DNA from 2 places in the Cupriavidus phytorum genome. Region 1 is predicted to be linked to the other one. Evidence: riboswitches for the same ligand, from Rfam matches in the RefSeq annotation. Region 1 holds a riboswitch; the other holds the start of a gene.
The links. A riboswitch is a leader RNA that binds a small molecule or an ion and turns the genes downstream of it on or off. The one in region 1 is predicted to bind glycine.

Region 1 (7,522 bases):
CGGAACAGACATTCAATTGCAAATGCCAGCTTTCCGCTTATGGCCGACTACGGCCATTGCAATCCCCATCATGGTTGGTCAGTCAGTCGGCGTGTCGTTGGGGAATCCCATCCGTGCTCAATGACCAACTCGCGGGAGCGGACCCGCAAGGCGAGGTGTGACAGCACAGCCCCACCATCACACCCGCCAACCGCTATTGCAACCGCTCCCGCTCAACCATCAGCCCATCCAGCTGCATCTTCACCATGCCAAGCAGGCACAGCGCACTGAAGCAGCCTTCAGAGCTTTCGCTTTCGTGATCCAGCAGTACGAGAACTCCTTCAATTCCCGCGCGAACCTGCTGAAGACAGTCGTTTGTGATTTCATCGATCATTGCCATGGATTCCCCACTAGAAAAAGCGCGCCACTCATTTCCACATGAGGGCGGCGGGCCAGACGGCGAGGGTGGAAAGACCGGTCTACGGTGGGGAACCGGTCAGCCTTGCGGCTGCCTCGCCCGGCCCGCCAGGGAGCCAGCTTGGTTCGTGCGAGCACACAGGCGTTGCCTGCTACAAGGCAACGCCTGTCCACCATAAACATCCGGGCTTTCCACACCCGATCATCGGTGGTTCCGATGACGCCACCAGTATTTCGCGTAGCTACCGGGGAATCGATGAGAGATGTCGCATTTCCAGGGGCGCGCGAAGTTTGGATCCGGGCAACGGATTCAGAAATCGCAGACTCTTGAAAATGCGCGTGCGGGGATCAGGCTTGGGCAGGCGTCAGGGCCGCGCCAGGCACCATTGCCGGGGCGCTTCCCAGTGCCTGGTCCACAACTCCCGCAACCATCTCCGCCGTCACCGCCGACAAGGTCCACCCCAAATGCCCGTGGCCGGTGTTGTAGAAGATGCAGGCGGCGCGTCCGCGTCCCACTCGCGGCAGCATGTCGGGCAGCATCGGCCGCAGCCCGGCCCACGGCACCACGCTGCGCGTGCTGACGCCGGGGAAGCACTGCTGCACCCAGTCCACCAGCGGGCGGATACGGTCGGCGCGGATATCGCGGTTGGTGCCGTTGAACTCGGCGGTGCCGGCGACGCGGAAGCGGTCGTCGCCGAGGCGGCTGGTGACCAGCTTGGTTTCGTCGTCGAGCAGGCTGACCGTCGGTGCCGCCGCGCGGCTGGCGTCGTCGGTCAGGTTGACGGTGATCGAATAGCCCTTGACCGGATAGATGTTGACGCGGTCGCCCAGCGCGGCGGCCAGTGCGCGGCTGGCGGTGCCGGCGCAGATTACGGCGCCGTCGAAGGAGGCAGTGGTGCTATCGTTGCCGTCCTGCACGGTGACGGTGGCATGCCGTCCGTCGGTCTTCACCGCGCGCACGTCCTGGCCGTACAGGCAGCGCACGCCCAGGCGCGCGGCGGCGGCGGCCAGGCCGCTGGTGAACTTGTGGATGTCGCCGGTCGAATCGCTTTCGGTGAAGTAGCCGCCGTAGTAGGAGCCCGCCAACGTCGGCTCGATCGCGCGCATCTCCTGCGGGGTCACCGCGCGGCGCTCGAGCCCGCCTTGCGCCAGCAGCGCGGAGACCCGGCCGGCATGCTCGAAGCCGGCGCGGTCGCGGTAGATATGGAGGATGCCGGCGCGCTTCAGGTCGAAGTCGATGCCTTCCTGCGCCGCCCACGCAAACAGGTGCTCGCGCGCGGCGATGGCCAGGCGCGCGGTCTCGATGGTGTTGCGGCGGTAGTGGGGAATCGACGCGATGAACTCGGCGAACCACGACAGCTTGTGCCAGCTGGGCCGGGGATTGACCAGCAGCGGCGCATCCTTGCGCAGCATCCACTTCATCCCCTTGACGATGGTGGACCAGTGGGTCCAGACCTCGGCGTTGGATGCGGAGAGCTGTCCGCCGTTGGCGAACGAGGTTTCCATGGCGGCATAGCGATGCCGTTCGAACAGCGTGACGGAGAATCCGCGCCGCGCCAGCGCGTAGGCCGTGGTGACACCGGTGATGCCACCGCCGATGACAGCGATTGTCTTCATGATCTACAGGTTCCGGGAACGTCGGGGGTGGAGTCCGCACGCAACATGCGTTTAGGACGCCCCCTCTGTTCTGGACCTGAGAGATTCACGACGCCTTGCCGCGGGGCGGGCGCGCTTGCTCCTTCGGTATGCCGGGCGGACGATGGCGTCCGGCATTCTTCAGAGTGCACTGACGGGTGATGCCGGTCCTTTTGCCTGAGAGTTTCCGGGGCGGTTGCTCCTTCGGCGCCGTGCGCGGCGGGCGCCGCGACAGTCTCTCCCTGCATCACGCTGGCTTGATGCCAGTCGGGGCAATGTAGTGACAAGGCCCCGTATTGGATATGCGGGTTAACACGGAGACAAGCGGAAATGGCTGCGCCGGCCGCGTCGCTATGTCGCATCGGCCGTCGGCTTGCGGGCCCATAAAATGTCAGCGCTCGCTCTCAGAGACGTGCGGGACGCAGGGGAGGAGCGCCTGATGGTGCGCAGGCGCTGCGAGCCCACAACGACGACAACAAGGTATTCAGTGAAGAAACATCGCATTGCACTGGCCGTTTCGGCAGTGCTGATGGGCCCCGCCGTGGCCGCCGCGCAGGCAGTGGAGGCCCCCGCGTCGTTGCCGGAGGTGGTGGTATCGGCCGGCCCGGACCGCGGCAAGACGCCGGCGATTCCGCCCAACACGCCGGCGCCGGCGTATGGCATCAGCAGCACGCGCATGGCCGACTTCAACGTGGTCAATACCGAAGACGCGCTCAAGTACGCGCCCAACCTCGCCGTGCGCAAGCGCTTTATCGGCGATATGAATTCGATCATCTCGGTGCGCAGCACCAGTTCGCGCCAGTCGGCGCGCGGGCTGGTCTATGCGGACGGCCTGCTGCTGTCCAACCTGCTGGGCTCGGACTTCAGCTTCCCGCCGCGCTGGTCGCTGGTCAATGCCGCCGAGATCGAGCGCATGGACGTGCTGTACGGCCCGTATTCGGCGCTGTATCCGGGAAATTCGCTGGGCGCGACGGTGCTGATCACCACGCGCACGCCGCAGAAGTTCGAGGGCGATGCCAGCGTGCAGCTGTTCACGCAGCGCTTCAACCTGTATGGCACCCACGATAACTTCAACGGGGTGCATGCCAACGCCTATGTGGGCGACCGCGTCGGCGCGTTCTCGTGGCTGGTCAGCGTGGACCGGCAGGACAGCAAGAGCCAGCCGCTGAGCTTCTACACCGCGTCGCGCTCGACGCGGCCCGCGGGCGCGGCGGACACGCCGGTCTCGGGCGCGTATTTCGACCAGGACCAGAGCGGGCGCGACCGCGTGGTGATGGGCGTGAATAGCGAGGGCATCACGCACACCGTGCAGGACCAGCTCAAGCTCAAGCTCGGCTACGACATCACCAGCACGCTGCAGGCGCAGTTCACCGCCGCCTACTGGCAGCAGGACCGCTCCAACACCACCGGCAGTTACCTGCGCGATGCCAATGGCAATGTGGTGTCCAGCGGTCCGGTGAACATCGGCGGCTACCAGTACGTGATTCCGGCTAACGCGTTTGCGCCCGGCAATGGCGAGGATGCGCGCTGGCTCTACGGCCTGTCGCTGCGCACGCGCAACCAGACGGGGTGGAATTTTTCCGGGGTGGCGTCGCTGTTCGACGTCAGCAAGGACGTGAGCCGCAGCGCCAACGCCGTCGGCAACGGACCGGGCACGGTGACTTATGGCGACGGCACCGGCTGGCGCACGCTCGACCTGAAGGCCGACTACCGCCCCGAGCGCCTGCAGGGCGGGCACTGGGTCACGTTCGGATACCACTATGACAACTACCGGCTGAGCAACACCACCTACAACACCTCGGACTGGCGCGCGGCCACCATCACCGCGTTCAACAATGCCTTTACCGGCAAGACCGAGACCCAGGCGATCTACGCGCAGGACGCCTGGTACTTTGCCGAGGACTGGAAGCTGATCCCCGGCGTGCGCTACGAGCACTGGCGCGCCTATGACGGCAGCCGCAGCCAGCCTGGCGTGGATATCGGCTATCCGGTGCGCAGCGAATCCAACTGGTCGCCCAAGCTGGCGCTGGAGAAGGCGTTCGGGCAGGACTGGCTGGGCCGGCTGTCGCTGGGCCAGGCCTATCGCTACCCGACCGTCAGCGAGCTGTTCCAGGGCCGCATCACCGGCACCGCGCTGATCAACAACGATCCCAACCTGCGGCCCGAGCGCTCGTTCTCGAAGGACCTGACCTTCGAACGCACGGTGGAGGCGTCGAATTTCCGGGTCTCGCTGTACGAGGACGATATCCGCGATGCGCTGGTCAGCCAGACCAACACCACGGTGTTCCCCACCGTCACCAGCTTCCAGAACGTCGACCGGGTGCGCACGCGCGGCATCGAGCTGGCCTACGACGGGCGCGATGTGCTGGTGCGCGGCTTCGACCTCTCGGCCAGCGGCGCCTACAACCATTCGAAGACGCTGGAGAACGCCAACAACCCGGCCTCGGTGGGCAAGTATTTCTACCGCATCCCGAAGTGGCGCGCCAACCTGGTGGGCACCTATCGCTTTACGCCGGCGTGGGCCGGCACGCTGGCGATGACCTATTCGGGCCGGCAGTACAATACGCTCGACAACTCGGACACCAACCCCGACACCTTCGGCGGCACCAGCAGCTTCCTGACCTTCGACGTCAAGGTGACCTACAAGCCCGCAAGGAACGTTCGCCTCGGGCTTGGCATCGACAACCTCACCGACCAGCGCTATTACGTCTATCACCCGTACCCGGGCCGGACGTTCTACGCCGAGGCGAAACTTTCCTTCTGAGCACGTGAACACGCTGACTCCAACCCTGCCAGGCGCCCGCCGCGCTGTCCGCCTGATCGCTGCCGGACTGATGGTCTGCGCCACGCTGGCGTCGGCCACCGCGGCCGCACAGGCGCATGGCAACCACGCCGGCCACGGCGGCCAGGCCAAGCCGAAAACAAGCGAGCTGGGCACCGGCGCCGCCTTCGACCGCGACGGCAGGCTGTGGATCGCCTACAAGGACGGCCAGCATGTCGCGGTGCGCTCGTCGACGGACTACGGTCGCAGCTTCAGCGAAGCGCGGCATGTCAACGCCACGCCGGAGCCGGTCGCCGCCGATCATGAAAGCCGCCCCAAGGTGGCCACCGGCGCCGACGGGCAGGTCTATATCACGTGGACCCAGCCGCTACCCAAGCCATGGACCGGCTTTATCCGCTTTGCGCGCTCCAGCGATGGCGGCAAGACCTTTGCCGAACCGCTGACGGTGCATGCCAACCGCGACCAGATCGCGCACCGCTTCGACGCTCTCGCGGTGGACCGGGCCGGGCGCGTCTTCGTCAGCTGGATCGACAAGCGCGACGTGGCCGCCGCCGAGGCGCGCAAGCAGCCGTATGCCGGCGCCGCGATCTACTACGCTGTCTCGGCCGACCACGGCAAGACTTTCCAGGGCGACTACAAGATCGCCGACCAGTCGTGCGAATGCTGCCGCATCGCGCTGGCGCCCACGCCCGACGGCAGGATGCTGGCGCTGTGGCGCCATGTGTTCCCGCCCAACGCGCGCGACCACGCGCTGGCGCTGCTGGGCGCCGACGGCAAGGCCACGCCGATGCAGCGCGCCACCTTCGACGACTGGCGCATCGACGCCTGCCCGCACCACGGCCCCGGCGCGTCGGTGGCGCCGGACGGCACGGTGCATATGGTCTGGTTCAGCGTGCGCGACGGCAAGCCGACGGTGTCGCTGGGGCGCTGGCGCGACGGCAAGCTGCAGGCGCAACGCCCGCTCGATGACCCGCGCGCACAGCACGCCGATATCGTCGCGCTGAACGACAACGACATCGCGGTGGTGTGGAAATCGTTCGACGGCCAGCAGACGCGGCTCTCCGCCATGCTGTCGCACGATGGCGGCAAGACCTGGCAGACGCGCAAGCTGGCCGGAACCGAACGCGACTCCGACCAGCCGCACCTGCTGCAGCACGCCGGCCGCGCCTACGTGCTGTGGCGCACCGAGGCCGAGGGTTTCCAGGTGTTCGCGCTCGGGCAGGAGGGTGCATGATGCGATCGCGCCGCCAACTGCTTGCGGCCGCCGCCGCTGCCACCGTGACCGCATGTGCGCTGATGCTCGGCACCGCCCATGCCGCCGACCGCGTTGCCGTGTTCGAATCCGCCAGCGCCGCGCGCATCGTCGCCAGCCAGCACGGCAAGCCCTTCGTGCTGGTGGTGTGGTCGCTGGATTGCGTCTATTGCAAGCGCAACTTCGACGCGCTCGGCAAGCTGCGGGCGCGACATCCGGACCTGCGCGTCGTCACGCTGGCGACCGACAGTGCCGAGGCCTCGCCGCAGGTGCAGCAGGTGCTCGAACGCGTCCGGCTGACGCGCAATGCGTGGGTGTTCGGGCACGAGCCGCAGGAGCGGCTGCGCTATGCGGTCGACCCGGACTGGATGGGCGAGATGCCGCGCACCTACTTCTATCGCGCCGACGGCCAGCGGCAGGGTGTGTCCGGCGTGATCAGCGAAGCGGACTGGACGAAGCACCTGCGCTGGGCCCGCATCGCGGGCTGAGACCGCAGCGGCGCCGGCCCGGCGCCGCCTATCACGGCATCACTCAGGACAGTTCCTTCGGCAGCTTGCCGCCGTTGGCGGCCAGTTCCTGCATCAGCCGCTTGTGCAGCCACACGTTCATCGCCGCGGAATCGTTCATGTCGCCGCTGTAGTGCAGCTCGCGCGCCAGTTCCTTGCGGTGTTCCAGGCTGCTGTCGATGCCGAGCGCCTTCATCGTATCGACGATGGAGGTGCGCCAGTTCAGCGTCTGCCCGCTCTGCTGCGCCATGCGGTCCATGATGGCCTCGACATCGACGCCCGACAGCGGCGTTGCCTGAGACCCGGCAGGCGACCCGGCCGGCGCACCAGTAGTGCCCTGCACGTTGCCCGCGGGCGCCGCGCCGGTGCCGGCGGTGGGCGCGGTGCCGGCTGGCGCGCCCGCTGACGTCTGGGTTCCGGCGGCGGGTGGGGTGGTGGTCGCGGTGGTGGTGGCCGCCGGCTTGTCCTTGCCCAGCAGCTTGTTGAGGATGTCCTTGAAGATGCTCATGGCGGGCTCCTGAAGGGTGGAACGGGGCAGCAAGCCCTTGCAGGTTCCGGGCCACCATCGCGGTGTCGTCGTTGCGCGGCTAAGCCGCACCGTTTGTAAATGGTGCGTGTAGCGCGTCCGGCTTCCGCGCCGGCAGCGCTGGCGTGGGCATGCCTCTTCTGTTCAGCGCAGTCTTGCGCATCCCTTGGCAGATGGATCGGTAGTTTCCCCACTCTTCCTGCGTGGCCAGCAGCGTCTATGATGCGTGCTTGTTGGTTCAATAAAGAAACAGATGTTCAAATATGAACACTCGGCGACCAAAGCAGATGAAAGACCTGCCGTGGTCCAAGGAGGAGACATGATGAAATTCCGCATCGTCGCTACCGCGCTGGCCGCTGCCCTGCCGCTGGTGGCGGCAGCGCAGTCAGTAACCCTTTACGGCGTCATCGATACGGGCGTGGAAT
Region 2 (7,522 bases), on a different contig from region 1:
ACCATCTGCTGGAAATTCAGCATCGCTTCCAGCCGGCCCTGCGAGATCTCGGGCTGGTAGGGCGTGTAGGCGGTGTACCAGGCCGGGTTCTCGAAGATATTGCGCAGGATGACGCCGGGCGTGATGGTATTGAAGTAGCCCTGGCCGATAAAGCTCTTCAGCACCTTGTTCTTGCCGGCCAGCGCGCGCAGCTTTGCCAGCGCGGCTTCTTCGCTCAGCGGCTCGGTGAACTCGCCCATCGGCATGCCGTCGCGGCGGCGGATGGCGGCGGGGATGACGGCGTCGATCAGCGCGGCGCGGCTGTCATAGCCGAGCGTCTTCAGCATGTGCTGCTGCTCGGGGGTATCGGGGCCGATATGGCGGGCGGCGAAGGCGTCGCGCGCCTCCAGTTCGGCCAGCGTGGGCCGGGTTGCGTGGGCGGCGTTCATGGGCAGCGGGGCGTTCATGGGCAAGAACCTCGTGGGGGGCGCGGCGGCAGGTGGTCAGCCGTGCCGCGGCGCCGCGAATGCGGTGTGCCGGTCCCTGGCGCGGGACCGGCGGGCGATCAGGCGCCGACGCTGGCCTTGTAGGCGTCGGCCGACATCAGGCCGTTGACGTCGTCGCCATTGGCCGGCTTGAGCTTGAACAGCCACGCATCGAAGGCGTTGGCGTTGACGCTTTCGGGCGCCGCGGTGGCGGCCTCGTTGACGGCGATCACTTCACCGGCCACGGGTGCGTAGATGTCGGAAGCGGCCTTCACCGACTCCACCACCGCCAGCGCGTCGCCGGCACCGACCGACTTGCCCACTTCGGGCAACTCCAGGAAGACGATGTCGCCGAGCGCATCCTGTGCGTGGTCGGTGATGCCGATGGTGAGCGTGCCGTCGGCTTCGACGCGCACCCACTCATGCGACTCGGTGTACTTGAGGTCAGCGGGGAAATTCATGAAGGTTCTCCGGATTCAGATCTGTTTCTTGTTTGGGTGATGCCTGCCCGGCAACGCTGCCGGCAGGCGAGGGCGACCGTTGGGTGAGCGGGGCTTTCCCTTAGCTCACGAGTGCCTTGCCATGACGCACAAACGGCAGTTTAACCACAGTCGCGCTGAGTTTGCGGTCGCGGATCTCCACCTGCACGGTGTCGCCCACGTTCACGCCCTGGGGCAGGCGCGCGAAGGCGATCGATTGCGACAGCGAGGGGCTGAAGGTGCCGCTGGTGATTTCGCCATCACCGGCGGGGGTGATGACTTTCTGGTGAGCACGCAGCACACCACCTTTGTCGCGCAGGATCAGGCCGAGGAACTGCTGGCGCGAACCGGCCGCGGCCAGCGCAGCCTTGCCGGTGAAGTCGCGCTCGCTCTGCAGGTCGACCGTCCACGCCAGGCCTGCATCCAGCGGCGAGACCTTGATATCCATGTCCTGGCCGTACAGGTTCATGCCGGCTTCCAGGCGCAGCGTGTCGCGCGCACCCAGGCCGGCCGGGCGCACGCCCGCGGCATTCAGTTTTTCCCACAGGCCGGCGACACTGGCGGCCGGCACCACCAGCTCGAAGCCGTCTTCGCCGGTGTAGCCGGTGCGCGCCACCATCACTTCGCCGAGGGCGGGGTCCTGCACCACCACGGCGTTGAACGGCTTGAGCGCATCGGAAGGCTGGGTCGACGGGAAGGTGCTCCACACCTTGGCGCGGGCGTTGGGCCCCTGCACCGCGACGATCGCCAGCGGCTCCACGCCGGCGGGCGCAACGTCCTCGCGGCGCGGCGTGATGGTCACGCCGCTGCCGGTGGCGTCGTTGCGGGCGCGGATCCAGTCGATATCGCCCACCGCGGTGCCGGCGTTGACCACCAGGCGGAAACGGTCCTCGGCGAAGAAATAGACGATCAGGTCGTCGATGACGCCGCCGTTCTCGTCGAGCATGCAGGAATAGAGCGCCTTGCCGGGCGTCTGCAGCTTGTCGACGTTGTTGGCCAGCAGGCCGCGCAGGAAGCTGCGGGTATTGGCGCCGGCGAGATCGACCACGCACATGTGCGAGACGTCGAACATGCCGGCATCGTTGCGCACCGCATGGTGCTCTTCGATCTGGGAGCCATAGTTGACCGGCATGTCCCAGCCGCCGAAGTCAACCATGCGGGCGCCCAGGGCGCGGTGGATAGCGTTGAGGGGCGTGGCCTGGAGCGTCATGGAATCCTCGGGGGCAGTCTCGGTTGGCGAAAACAAAAAAGGGCCATCCGCCGCAACCTTCGCTACGCCAATATGACAAGCGATCCGCTGCGGCGGATGACCCCTCTGTCCTCGATACCTGAGAGATTACGAGGCGGATCCGGTGGATCCCATCCTCGCGCGCCCCTTCGGTGGGCACGCTCGCCACGAATGGCGGGTGCCGCTCTCCAGAGTGCGGCATGCATCGTGTGCATGTTGCATGCCGATCCGACCGGTCCGTGGTGCCTGAGAGTTTTCGGGTGATACCCCTTCGGCGGCGCAGGCGATGCGCGCTCTCCCGGTCGGATGCGCGCAATGTACGGGAGGGCCCGGCCTTTGTCAAACCACGGCAAGGGGCCCGTACCCGCCACTGCGCGCCACGGCTTTACTTCTTCTTGTCGTCGGTGACGACGTTACCGATCACGCCGCCCACGGCCGCGCCACCCAGCGTACCCAGCGCGCTGCCGTCGGTCAGGACGGCGCCGCCCACCGCGCCGGCACCGGCGCCGATGGCAGTGTTACGTTGTTTCGGGGTCATGTCCGCGCAACCGGCAAAGGCCGCGACCGTCATGCCGATCAGGGTCACCTTGGTCAAAGTTTGCAGGGTTTTCATTGTTGGCTCCGATGTGATGATTTGTGCATGCCCAAGCGATCCGGCGGACCGGGGGACACACTGATTAGAGTGTCGCGCTATGCCATTCGCTCCGCGCTTTACGAAGTGTTACGCCCGTGACACAGCCGGGCCCGCGCGCGCGGCTTGCGCTGACTGACCCGTCGCGGCGAGCGTGTTAACATCGGCAGCTTTGCCGCACGCCCTTGCCGGGATGCCGGCAAATTACGCCGCTTGCCGCCGTTCTCCGTCGATTCCGCCGCTGCCCCCAAACGCCTGCCCCGCATGACCCATGGCCTGAACCCCGCCCAATCCGAAGCCGTCCGCTACCTGGACGGGCCTTGCCTGGTGCTGGCCGGCGCGGGCTCCGGCAAGACCCGGGTGATCACGCAGAAGATTGCGCATCTGATCGAGGACAAGGGCTTCGAGCCGCGCCATATCGCCGCCGTCACGTTTACGAACAAGGCGGCCAAGGAAATGCAGGAGCGCATCGGCAAGCTGATGGAGGGCAAGACCACGCGCGAGGGCAAACGCATTCCGCTGAAGCAGCTGACGGTCTGCACCTTCCACTCGCTGGGCGTGCAGATCCTGCGCATGGAAGCCGAGCACGTCGGCCTGAAGCCGCAGTTCTCGATCATGGATTCGGACGACTGCTTCGGCCTGATCCAGGAGCAGCTCGGCACCACCGACAAGAAGCTGATCCGCGGCGTGCAGAGCACGATCTCGCTGTGGAAGAACGGCATGGTCGATCCCGAGGCCGCGATCGCGCAGGCCGCCAATGCCGACGAGCACCAGGCCGCGCTGGTCTACCGCAACTACGTCGCCACGCTGAACGCTTACCAGGCGGTGGATTTCGACGACCTGATCCGCCTGCCGGCGGAACTGTTCGCGCGCGACGAAGCGGTCCGGCTCAAGTGGCAGAACCGCCTGCGCTACTTCCTGGTCGACGAATACCAGGACACCAACGCCTGCCAGTACCAGCTGCTCAAGCTGCTGGCGGGCGGCTCCCACTTGCGCGCGCCGGCCTTCACCGCGGTGGGCGACGACGACCAGGCCATCTATGGCTGGCGCGGCGCCACGCTGGACAACCTGCGCGGGCTGCAGACCGACTTCCCGGACCTGAAGGTGATCAAGCTGGAGCAGAACTACCGCTCCACCGTGCGCATCCTGGAAGCCGCCAACGCCGTCATCGCCAACAATCCCAAGCTGTTCGACAAGAAGCTGTGGAGCGAGCACGGCATGGGCGACCCCATCGCCATCCACCCGATGAACGACGAGGAGCACGAGGCCGAGTCGGTGGTGTTCCGCCTGTCGGCGCACAAGTTCGAGCGCCGCGCGCAATTCCGCGACTACGCCATCCTGTACCGCGGCAACCACCAGGCGCGGCTGTTCGAGCAGATCCTGCGGCGCGAGCGCATCCCCTACGTGCTGTCGGGCGGCCAGAGCTTCTTCGACAAGGCCGAGATCAAGGACATCTGCGCCTACCTGCGCCTGATCGCCAATCCCGACGACGATCCCGCCTTTATCCGCGCCATCACCACACCGCGGCGCGGCGTCGGCAACACCACGCTCGAGGTGCTGGGCACCTTCGCCGGCCAGGCCAAGGTGTCGCTGTTCGAGGCGGCGATGATGGGCGGCATCGAGGGCAAGCTGCAGCCGCGCCAGCTGGAGCCGCTGCGGGTGTTCTGCGAATCGATGGTGCGGCTGGCCGAGCGCGCGGCGAAGGACCCGGCCACCGAGGTGCTCGACGACCTGATGGCAGGCATCCACTACGAGGCCTACCTGTACGACAGCTTCGACGAACGGCAGGCGCAGTCGCGCTGGACCAATACGCTGGAATTCCTCGACTGGCTGAAGCGCAAGGGGACCAAGCCCGAGGGCGCGGACGGCGACGAAGCGACCGGCTTCGACACCGCCGACGGCTTCGGCAGCGATGGCAAGAACCTGCTGGAACTGACCCAGACCGTGGCGCTGATGAGCATGCTCGAGGGCCGCGAGGAAGACCCCGACGCGGTGCGGCTGTCCACGCTGCATGCGTCCAAGGGGCTGGAATATCCGCATGTGTTCCTGGTCGGCGTGGAGGAGGGCATCCTGCCCCATTGCCGCGAGGACGAGGACATGAGCGACGAGAAGATCGAGGAAGAACGGCGCCTGATGTACGTGGGCATCACGCGCGCGCAGCGCAGCCTGCATGTCAGCTGGTGCAAGAAGCGCAAGCGCGCGCGCGAGACCTACTCGTGCCAGCCGTCGCGCTTTATCGGCGAGATGAAGCTGGAAGAGGCGCCCGCGCCGGTCGACGCGACCCCGGCGATGAGCCCCAAGGACCGACTGGGCGCGCTCAAGGCGCTGCTCGGGAACGGGGGCAGCGGGAGCAGCGGCGGCAAGGCGGCCGCCGGCTGAGCCGCACGCGCGCGATCGAAGCCCTAGCGCGCGCCCGACACCGCCAGCGTGACGTACTGCGAGCCGCGCTGTCCGCGCGTGAAGTCGAGCGTGAAGTCGCCCACGTCGACGCGGCACTGCAGCGCGCGCCGCAGTTCCGCCGCGCCGCCCGCGCGCATCCCTTGCAACGCGCGCGCCAGCCAGGCGGCGCCGATATAACCGGCCAGTGTCGCCGGCGACGGCGGCTCGTCCAGGTACTGCTTCATGCGCGCCACATGCTCCTTCACCACCCGCAACGTTGCCTGCTGCGGGCCCGGCGCGACCTGGGTCAGCACCATCCCGCCGGCGTAGCCGCGACCCAGGATCTCGCGCGCGGCATTGGCACTGACCGCGGACAGCCCGACCAGGAAGCCGTACCACCCCTGCACCGCCAGCGCGCGGCCCAGCTCGGCATAGGCCAGGGTGTCGCCGGCGACGATCACCGCGCCCGGACGCGTTGCCGCGATGCGCCGCGCCGCGGCTTCGCCGCTGCCTTCCAGCAGCACCGCGCGGGTGCCGGCCTGCGCCTCCAGCCGGGCCAGCGACGACAGCGCGAAATCCGGCGCCACCGCCAGCGCGATCTGCGTCAGACCGTAGCCGCGCAACTGTTGCGCGGCGGCGTCGAGTTCGGCCTGGTAGTCGGCCCGCGTGTACCAGACATTGTCGGCGGCCAGCGCCAGCCCCGACAGCGGTGCGACGATCTGCATGCCGCGCCGCGCCAGTTCGGTCGATGACGCCAGCACGGGCAGCAGCCGGTCGCCGGGGCCGAACAGCAGCCCCGCATGTTCGGTATCGGCCAGCGACACTGCCTGCGCCAGCGCGCGGCGCGGATCCGGGTCCGCATCGCGCACCACATGCTGGATCCGCACCGGCCCGCCGGCGGCGTTGACGGCGTCGAACAGGACCTTGGCGCCGGCCAGGTAGTCGCGCGCCAGGTCGGACTGCGCGCCGTTGCGGTCGACCAGATGCCCGACCACCACCGTACGCGGCGCCTGGGCCAGTTGAGCCAACGCAGGCAGCGCCAGCGCCATGCCGGTCGCGGCAAGCATCCGGCGCCGGCCGGCATGTGCCGGCGGGTGACAGCGCAGCGGTGGGTACGGCGTGGGCGGGTACGGTCGGCGGGAACTGGGCATGGCTGGCACGGTGACGGATCGCACGCGGGCGCGGTGGCGCGCAGCGTACCCGGCACCCATGACGCCAATGTGACGTGCGCGGGCAGCCTGGCGGCAGCGGTGTCGCTGGGCTCACGCCCGCGCTTGACGGCGGTCAAGCTGCGGGCGCCGGCCCGGTCCTACGATGACGTGTCGCACACCCATTCCCCCGCGCCCCCATGAACCCGTCTGCCATGACTTCCCACGCGCTCGACCGTCGCGCACTCTCTGATTTCCGCGCGCTGGCCGGGCGTATCGACGGCAACGGCCCGCGCTATACCTCGTATCCGACCGCCGACCGCTTCCACAACGGCCCCGACCTGTCGCTGTACCACGATGCGCTCGACGCTTGCCGCGCCGCCGCGCCGGCACCGCTGTCGCTATACCTGCATATCCCGTTCTGCGAGAACATCTGCTACTACTGCGGCTGCAACAAAATCATCACCCGCGACCACGGCCGCAGTGCGCGCTACGTCAGCTACCTGGGGCGCGAGATGGCGCTGGTCGCCGGGCGGCTGGGCGAGCGCCGGCAGGTGATCCAGTCGCATTGGGGCGGCGGCACGCCGACCTTCCTCAACCCGGAGGAAATGCGTCGCGTGATGGCGCTGCTGAACACGCATTTCGCGCTGGCGGCCGACGGCGAGCACTCGATCGAGATCGATCCGCGCCGCGTCGACCAGGACCGCATGGCGCTGCTGGCCGAGCTGGGCTTCAACCGCGTCAGCCTGGGCGTGCAGGATTTCGACCCCGAGGTGCAGCAGGCCATCCACCGCATCCAGCCGTTCGCGGAGACCCGCGCCGTGGTCGATGCCGCGCGCGCGCTGGGCTTCCGCTCGGTCAGCCTGGACCTGATCTACGGCCTGCCGCACCAGACCGCGGCGCGCTTCGGCCGCACCATCGACCAGGTGCTGGCGCTGCGTCCGGACCGGCTCTCGGTCTACAGCTATGCCCACCTGCCGCACGTGTTCAAGCCGCAGCGCCGCATCGACGAAAACGCCTTGCCGCCGGCCGGCGAGAAGCTCGACATCCTGGTCTCGACCATCGAGCGGCTGACCGCCGAGGGCTATGTCTATATCGGCATGGACCATTTCGCGCTGCCCGACGACGACCTCGCCGTGGCCCAGCGCGAGGGCCGGCTGCAGCGCAACTTCCAGGGCTATTCGACGCACGCC

Region 2: it holds a riboswitch for glycine, as region 1 does, so the genes downstream of both, gcvT (glycine cleavage system aminomethyltransferase GcvT) here and C7416_RS16965 (D-amino acid dehydrogenase) in region 1, are expected to answer to the same signal.

What each region holds. Positions count from the first base shown of each region.
Region 1 is NZ_QKZN01000006.1:109,313-116,834, forward strand. Features, by position in the region: gene C7416_RS16960 (DUF1484 family protein) at 194-379, opposite strand; gene C7416_RS16965 (D-amino acid dehydrogenase) at 745-2,013, opposite strand; glycine riboswitch at 2,069-2,186, opposite strand; glycine riboswitch at 2,187-2,285, opposite strand; gene C7416_RS16970 (TonB-dependent receptor) at 2,519-4,795, shown strand; gene C7416_RS16975 (sialidase family protein) at 4,800-6,047, shown strand; gene C7416_RS16980 (TlpA family protein disulfide reductase) at 6,044-6,553, shown strand; gene C7416_RS16985 (DUF3597 domain-containing protein) at 6,597-7,079, opposite strand; gene C7416_RS16990 (porin) at 7,420-7,522, shown strand, end outside.
Region 2 is NZ_QKZN01000012.1:71,555-79,076, reverse strand. Features, by position in the region: gene gcvP (aminomethyl-transferring glycine dehydrogenase) at 1-446, opposite strand, end outside; gene gcvH (glycine cleavage system protein GcvH) at 545-925, opposite strand; gene gcvT (glycine cleavage system aminomethyltransferase GcvT) at 1,026-2,153, opposite strand; glycine riboswitch at 2,249-2,373, opposite strand; glycine riboswitch at 2,395-2,482, opposite strand; gene C7416_RS24085 (glycine zipper 2TM domain-containing protein) at 2,557-2,784, opposite strand; gene C7416_RS24080 (UvrD-helicase domain-containing protein) at 3,067-5,181, shown strand; gene C7416_RS24075 (ABC transporter substrate-binding protein) at 5,205-6,248, opposite strand; gene hemN (oxygen-independent coproporphyrinogen III oxidase) at 6,545-7,522, shown strand, end outside.